3 regions of the Mesorhizobium sp. M1169 genome follow, and region 3 is predicted to be linked to each of the others. Evidence: riboswitches for the same ligand, from Rfam matches in the RefSeq annotation. Region 3 holds a riboswitch; each other region holds the start of a gene.

Region 1 (2,259 bases), on a different contig from region 3:
GATGTCGATGACGAACGAGTCAAAATCGTCATGTTCGTGGTCGAGCTCGTCGTCGTGGTGGGTCTTGCGGTTCTCGATGTCGTCCTCGACGGCGAGGCCGAGGCCGAGCAGCACCGACGGGTCGACCTTGCCTTGCGAAGTCGGTACGATCTTCACCGCCCGCGCAACGTGCTTGCCGATGACGGCATTGGCACGGGCCGAGCCGGCTGCGTCCATCAGGTCGCTCTTCGACAGGATGATCAGGTCGGCGCAGGCGAGCTGGTCCTCGAACACTTCCTCGACCGGATCGTCATGGTCGAGCGTCTCGTCCTGCGCGCGCTGGGCCTGCAGGGCGTCCATGTCGTTGGCTACGCGGCCATCAGCCAGCGCCGGTCCGTCGACCACGGCAATGACGCCGTCCACCGTCACGCGGCTTTTCACCGACGGCCACTGGAAGGCCTGGACCAGCGGCTTGGGCAAAGCGAGGCCGGATGTCTCGATCAGGATGTGGTCGACCCTCGGCGTCAGCGACAGGATCTGGTCCAGCGCCGGGACGAAATCATCGGCGACGGTGCAGCAGATGCAACCATTGGCCAGCTCGACGATGTTTTCCTCGGGGCAGGTGTCGATGGCGCAGCCCTTCAGGATCTCGCCGTCGATGCCGATGTCGCCGAACTCGTTGACGATGATGGCCAGGCGCTTGCCTTTGGCGTTTTCGAGCAAATGGCGGATCAACGTCGTCTTGCCGGCGCCGAGAAAGCCGGTGACCACGGTGCAGGGAACGCGCGAAAGGGAGGCAGCGGTCATGTCGGGTCCTTCAAAAGGTCAAGGGGAGGGATGCGGGCAACCAGGCCGCGCTTCAGGCAATCGGGACGGCCGCGCCATGGAATGAGCCCATCCGTCGAGGTGGCGAACAGCTTTGCCCCGGTGACGAGATCGGCGCCGCTGGTCGTGGTCAGATCACCGAAGACGTAACTCCAGCAGCCGTCGCGCAGCATGGCCGCGCTGAGCCGGCGCTTGCAATTGCCGAGGCATTCGACGGTGCGGATTTTGATGTTTTCGCTGGAAGCTGCGCGGCGCGTGTCCTCTGCGAGCAGTTCGCCAGCGCGCGGATGAGCGTCCGAACCGGTCTCGTCACGGCAGGACGAGCAGACGATGACGGTAACGCCGGCCGGGGAATCACCATGGCCGGACAATAAATCCGCTGTCTCAGCCGGAAAACTGCTGTCGCGTTCCAAATCAGGCTCCTTGCCCGGAAAACCCGCCAGGCGATCGGATTCTTAGGTCCTAGACGGCAGGTCTCCTGGCTCGCGGGTCATCGCCTGGGTGCCGCCTTCCCGGGAATATCCCAGTGGTTTTCGGCCTTGGCTCGTCGCTTACAGTTGCGGGGACAGCCGCGGATTTGAAATCGAGATTTCGCACCGCATTCCCTCTTGGCCCCTGCCGTTGCGGGCAGGGGACCGTCTGGAACGGATTTAGGCTTGTGGAGGCAGTTGTGTCAACGCACGTCTATGGCGCGGCGATATCCGCGAGCGGCCGGCCCAAATCGCCGGCAGCGGTCACCTCGATGCGTTCCAGGCCGAGCCAGCCCTGCATCTGCTTCAATTCCTTGAAGAGTTCGGCAGCGGTTTGTGGCGGGGCGCCGGGCTCCGCATAGGCGGCATGGACGCGCAATACGCCGGCCGGACGGTCGGCCCTGAGGTCAACGCGCCCGACGATGCTGTCGCCGAGCAGGAATGGCAGCACATAATAGCCATACCGCCGCTTTTCGGCCGGCGTGTAGATCTCGATGCGGTAGTGGAAGTCGAACAACCGCTCGGTGCGCGATCGTTCGAAGACGACAGGATCGAACGGCGCGAGCAAGGCGCGCGCCTCGATCCTGCGCGGCAAACGGGCGTCCTTGTGGAGATAGGCTGTTTTGTTCCAGCCGTCGACGCTCACCGGCAACAGCTCGCCGGCCTCGACCAGCTCCTCGATGCGGCCCTTGATGTCGGCGGGCGAGAGGCGGAAATAGTCGCGCAGGTCGCCTGCCGTGGCGATGCCGTGGGCACGGGCCGAGATGCGCAGCAATTCGCGGTGAGCGTCTTCGGGGGAGGGCGTTGGCAGACTCAGTATTGTTGGCGGCAGCACGCGCTCCGGCAGATCGTAGAACCGTTCGAAGCCGCGGCGATGCGCCGTGGTGATGCGGCCGGCCCAGAACAGCCATTCGAAGGCGTGCTTGGCATGGCTCCAGCCCCACCAGCCACCCGAACCCTTCTGCCCTTCGAAAGCCGACGCCGC
Region 2 (2,259 bases), on a different contig from region 3:
GACGACTATCACGGTTGCCACCGTCAAAAGAAGCAGGGCCTTGCGTCGCGTTCGTACCGGTCGGCATCGGCCTGCTTTAGGCCAAAGCCGGAAAGCCTTTGGCCGGCGTGCTGGCGTTTTTCGGCCTGGGCGCGGTTTTCGCGACACTCGGCCTGCTAGCGGCGGCCTGCGGCTTCGTCACCTGGCGCTATCTGCCCAAATCGCTTTGATGTGCGAGCGCCGCATGGCGCTCGCGCACCCAGTTGTGGAAGCGGTGCAGGTCGTATTCCTCGGGCATCAGTACGCCGGCCTTGTGGCGCATCGAGCGCAGGCCCATCTGGTTGACCTCGCAGATATCAGCATCCTCCTCCAGCACCTGGGTACCGAAGGCGACGATGTTGTCGATATCGGCGGCCGGATCGGCGAGCGCTTCGCCTCGCGGCAGACGAGCAGCCAGTTGCGATACCAGATGGCCTCGAGATCGCGCTGATAGGCCGCGATGTCCCAATAGGCTGATGACGGCAGCGTCGGCTCGGCCCGCGCCAGGCCGTTGTAGGGACCGCGCTCATTCGGGCTGGGTTGCATGCCGGCTTCCTCCCCATCCGCCAGCCGACACCCGGCTGCGAAAATTGTCAATCGCGGCGCCGGTCTGCGAACTTGGCGAGGCGGCGCATTCGCCACACGATCCGGCGGAATTTGGTTTGCCGGGCGCGGCGATTCTGCCTATAGTCGCTGATGTCGTCGGTTCCGTTTGGAACCAAGAGGGAATGCGGTTAGGGCAAGTTGTTTGCCTAATGCCGCGGCTGCCCCCGCAACTGTGTGCGGTAGTCCTCTCCATATGCCACTGAAGGTTCGCCTTCGGGAAGGTGGGGAAGGGCGCTGATCCGCGAGCCAGGAGACCTGCCGGCGACAGGAAACTGACTTCTATGCCCTCGGGTGGAGGGCGAAAGGACAAGACATGAATACCGCTTCCGTTTCGCTCGGCGCTTCCGCCTCCTCGCAGTCGCGTCTCATGCAGCTGGCGCTTGCTGCATTCCTCGGCATTTTCGTCATGGGCTTTGTCGGCTTCTCGCATATCGATGCGGTCCACAATGCCGCGCACGACTATCGCCATTCGATGGGCTTTCCCTGCCACTAACAAGGGGCTGACATCATGACACTGTTTCGCAACGTCGTGTTCATCGCGGCGATCGCAGGGCTTGTGGCCGGCGTGGCTCTCGCCTGCATGCAAGCCTATGCCACGGTGCCGCTCATCCTGAAGGCGGAAGTCTACGAACAGGCCGGCGGCGGCCATGACCATGCCGCGGCACCTGCGACACCGGCTGAAAACGCTGCGGGCACGACGGTTATGAGCAGCGCTGCGCCGGCACCGGCTGAAGCAATGGCTCCGGCGGAAGACGAAGGCTGGGCGCCGGCGGACGGTTTCGAACGCTTCGGCTTCAGCGTCGTTGCCAATATCGTCACCGGTATCGGCTTTGCGCTGGTCCTGGTTGCGGTTTCGGAATTTGCCGGCGGCATCGGCAATTGGCGCCAGGGCCTGTTCTGGGGGCTGGCCGGCTTTGCCGTGTTCACGCTGGCGCCGGGCCTCGGCCTGCCGCCGGAACTGCCTGCGATGCCGGCGGCCGACCTTGTCCAACGCCAGATCTGGTGGTGGGCAACAGTGGTGGCGACCGCCGCCGGGCTCGGCCTTATCGCCTTCCGCAGATCGTTGCCGCTGGCGATCCTTGCCGTAGCGTTGATCATGGCGCCGCATATTGTCGGCGCGCCGCAGCCCGATAGCGTCGAGACCGCGATCCCGGAAGGCCTGCACCACCAGTTCGTGGTGGCGGTGACGCTGACCAATCTGGTGTTCTGGCTGGTGCTCGGCGCGGTCGTCGGCGTGGTGCGCGGACGCTTCACGGGCACGGCGACCAGCCTGCGCTACAGCTTTGCCTGACCGCGCTGCGGGGGCACTGACCGTGGTATTCGGGGGTGCGGGCGCCGGAAATCGGGCGCATGCCGAGAGCCTGGTGACGGTCGGCCCGCCGCCTTGGAGCTATATCGCCACGGCGCAAGCCTATGACGAGGAGATGCGCCAGCGCATCGCGCTGCACCGCTCGCGCCGCGGCGCCGGCTGGACGACCATCGATGCGCCGCTCGACCTTGCCGGCGCGATCGAGGCGCTGCCTGACGGCCAGCCGGTGCTGATCGATTGCCTGACGCTGTGGCTGACCAACCACATGCTGGCCGACCATGATGTCGAGGCCGAATGCCAAAAACTGGCGGACGTGCTGTCGCGGC
Region 3 (2,259 bases):
GCTTTTGATGATTTGGCGAGGTCCCGCGCATAATCACTCTTGGTCTTCTCCTTGAGGCCCTGTGTCGCGAACTTGTGGTCCAGCAGGGCAAACAGGTCCAAGTCCCCTTCCGCCTGTGGCGCTGGCTTGTCCTCACCGCCCTCGGCTTCCCAATTGGGGACCGCTTCTGCGCGCTCCACCGTGGCGATTGTCCGCCCAAGACGCATCACAAGATCGAACGCCAAACCGTGCGCGTGCACGACGATTTGCCGCCCAGGCCTCATTTGGACAGGACTTGAGCTGGCCCGGTGGTTTGAGCCGGGTTACCTTGAGCCGGTGGGCTGCGAACAAGCAGTTCGAGACATTGGCCTCGATCACTTCGCAACACGCCGCTGCGCCTGGCCTCGGTGTGCTCCCCCCGAAATCGTTGTGTCATATCACCGAGGGCATCACGGCCAACAGCTTCCACATGGGCAACAGCCTCGCCATTGGGCCGAATATGGTCGCGAGCAGATCACCAACGAAGCGGTCGGAACCTCGGAGCCGAAGTTCGACGCCGAGGTGGTTCGCATGATGCGCTAAGCAGCACCACGGCGCTTGCCGGTATGTTTGCTGCCAGCAGCCGACGAACTCCTATCCTCCTGGACCGCTGTGCGTTATTGCTTTGATTTACCGGCCGCTCAAGGCTTCCATAGTTTCGCTTTCAAGGCGACCTTTGGCAACATGCCAACGGAAATTTAACATAACGGCATAAACATTTCTTTATGCGGCGTTGACAAAGAAGCGAACTGCTGTAATTGTCTCCCGCGTCGTGGTTCTCCGTACGGCGCTGCCGCAGCGGAGCTAAGAGGGAAGCCGGTGCGATGCCGGCGCTGCCCCCGCAACTGTTAGCGGCGAGCCAACCCCACTCATGTCACTGAGGCGAATAGCCTTGGGAAGACCGGTAGAGGCTATGACCCCGCGAGCCAGGAGACCTGCCACGGCGAATTACGTCCACGGGCGGGGTGTCTCGGTGGCCGCTGCAGCCTGGCGTTCGTGCCGGCCTGCTAGCGCCTTCCTTGTCACCGACGCCCCAACCATCGGGGTCTGGCATGACTGTCTCTCAGCAAATTCCTGTAGCAACGCTCGGCGTGCCCCGCTTCGGTCGTCGGCGAGAACTGAAATTCGCGCTTGAAAGCTACTGGTCCGGAAAATCGTCCGCTGCCGACCTTCTCACGACCGCGAAGGCGCTCCGTGCCGCTAGCTGGGAGGAGCAGCACGATCGCGGCGTGTCGAAAATCCCGTCGAACGACTTCTCGCTCTACGACCATGTGCTCGACACCGCAGCCATGGTCGGCGCCGTTCCATCCCGTTACGGCTGGAATAGCGGCGAGGTCCCACTTGACATCTACTTCGCAATGGCGCGCGGCAACCAGGGTCAGACGGAGGATTGTGGACACGCTGGTCACCAGCAGGCGGCTCATCGGCCTGATGTAACCGCGATGGAAATGACCAAGTGGTTTGACACCAACTATCACTACATTGTGCCGGAACTCGACGATGATCAGACGTTCGCCCTCTCGTCGACGAAACCGGTCGACTACTTCCTCGAGGCTAAAGCTCTCGGCATTCACACACGCCCAGTCATCCTTGGACCGGTCACCTTCCTCAAGCTGGCTAAATCGCCTGCCGAAGGCTTCGATCCCATCGCGCTCCTGCCGCGGCTGCTGCCCGTCTACGAGCAACTCCTGCAGAGGCTGAAGCTGTCGGGAGCCGACTGGGTGCAGATCGATGAGCCAGCGCTTGTCCTCGATCTGAACCCGAACGAACGAGCTGCGTTCGAATTCGCCTATGGCCAGCTGTCGAAAGCCGCGCCCGAGCTGAAGATCATGCTGGCTACCTATTTCGGGCCGCTGGGAGACAATCTCGAAACCGCGGTTTCTCTGCCCCTGGCCGGGCTGCATATTGATCTCGTGCGCGCTCCCGAGCAGCTGGAAACCGTGGGTCGGCTCGCACCGAAGGATCTGGTGCTCTCGCTTGGCTTGATCGATGGCCGCAACGTCTGGCGTGCGAACCTGCCCGCCATTCTCGACCGCATCAAACCGATCGTCGCCGGCTGGCCCTTGGACCGCGTCGAGATCGCGCCTTCCTGCTCGATGCTGCACGTGCCGATCGACCTGCGCATGGAGACGGAACTCGACGCGGACATCAGGTCGTGGCTCGCCTTCGCGGCCCAGAAGACCGACGAGTTGGTGTTGCTGGCCCAGGCCCTGTCCCAAGGCACGGATGCGGTGGCAGGCG

Evidence for each region. A riboswitch is a leader RNA that binds a small molecule or an ion and turns the genes downstream of it on or off. The one in region 3 is predicted to bind cobalamin.
Region 1: it holds a riboswitch for cobalamin, as region 3 does, so the genes downstream of both, NKH41_RS09505 (DUF1636 family protein) here and metE (5-methyltetrahydropteroyltriglutamate--homocysteine S-methyltransferase) in region 3, are expected to answer to the same signal.
Region 2: it holds a riboswitch for cobalamin, as region 3 does, so the genes downstream of both, NKH41_RS16630 (CbtB domain-containing protein) here and metE (5-methyltetrahydropteroyltriglutamate--homocysteine S-methyltransferase) in region 3, are expected to answer to the same signal.

The regions. Positions count from the first base shown of each region.
Region 1 is NZ_JAMYME010000007.1:20,159-22,417, reverse strand. Features, by position in the region: gene cobW (cobalamin biosynthesis protein CobW) at 1-786, opposite strand, end outside; gene NKH41_RS09505 (DUF1636 family protein) at 783-1,217, opposite strand; cobalamin riboswitch at 1,256-1,459, opposite strand; gene NKH41_RS09500 (winged helix-turn-helix domain-containing protein) at 1,489-2,259, opposite strand, start outside.
Region 2 is NZ_JAMYME010000014.1:128,294-130,552, reverse strand. Features, by position in the region: gene NKH41_RS16635 (SRPBCC family protein) at 188-355, opposite strand; cobalamin riboswitch at 705-901, shown strand; gene NKH41_RS16630 (CbtB domain-containing protein) at 938-1,117, shown strand; gene NKH41_RS16625 (CbtA family protein) at 1,133-1,915, shown strand; gene cobU (bifunctional adenosylcobinamide kinase/adenosylcobinamide-phosphate guanylyltransferase) at 1,908-2,259, shown strand, end outside.
Region 3 is NZ_JAMYME010000041.1:5,051-7,309, forward strand. Features, by position in the region: gene NKH41_RS27760 (hypothetical protein) at 1-224, opposite strand, end outside; cobalamin riboswitch at 775-975, shown strand; gene metE (5-methyltetrahydropteroyltriglutamate--homocysteine S-methyltransferase) at 1,071-2,259, shown strand, end outside.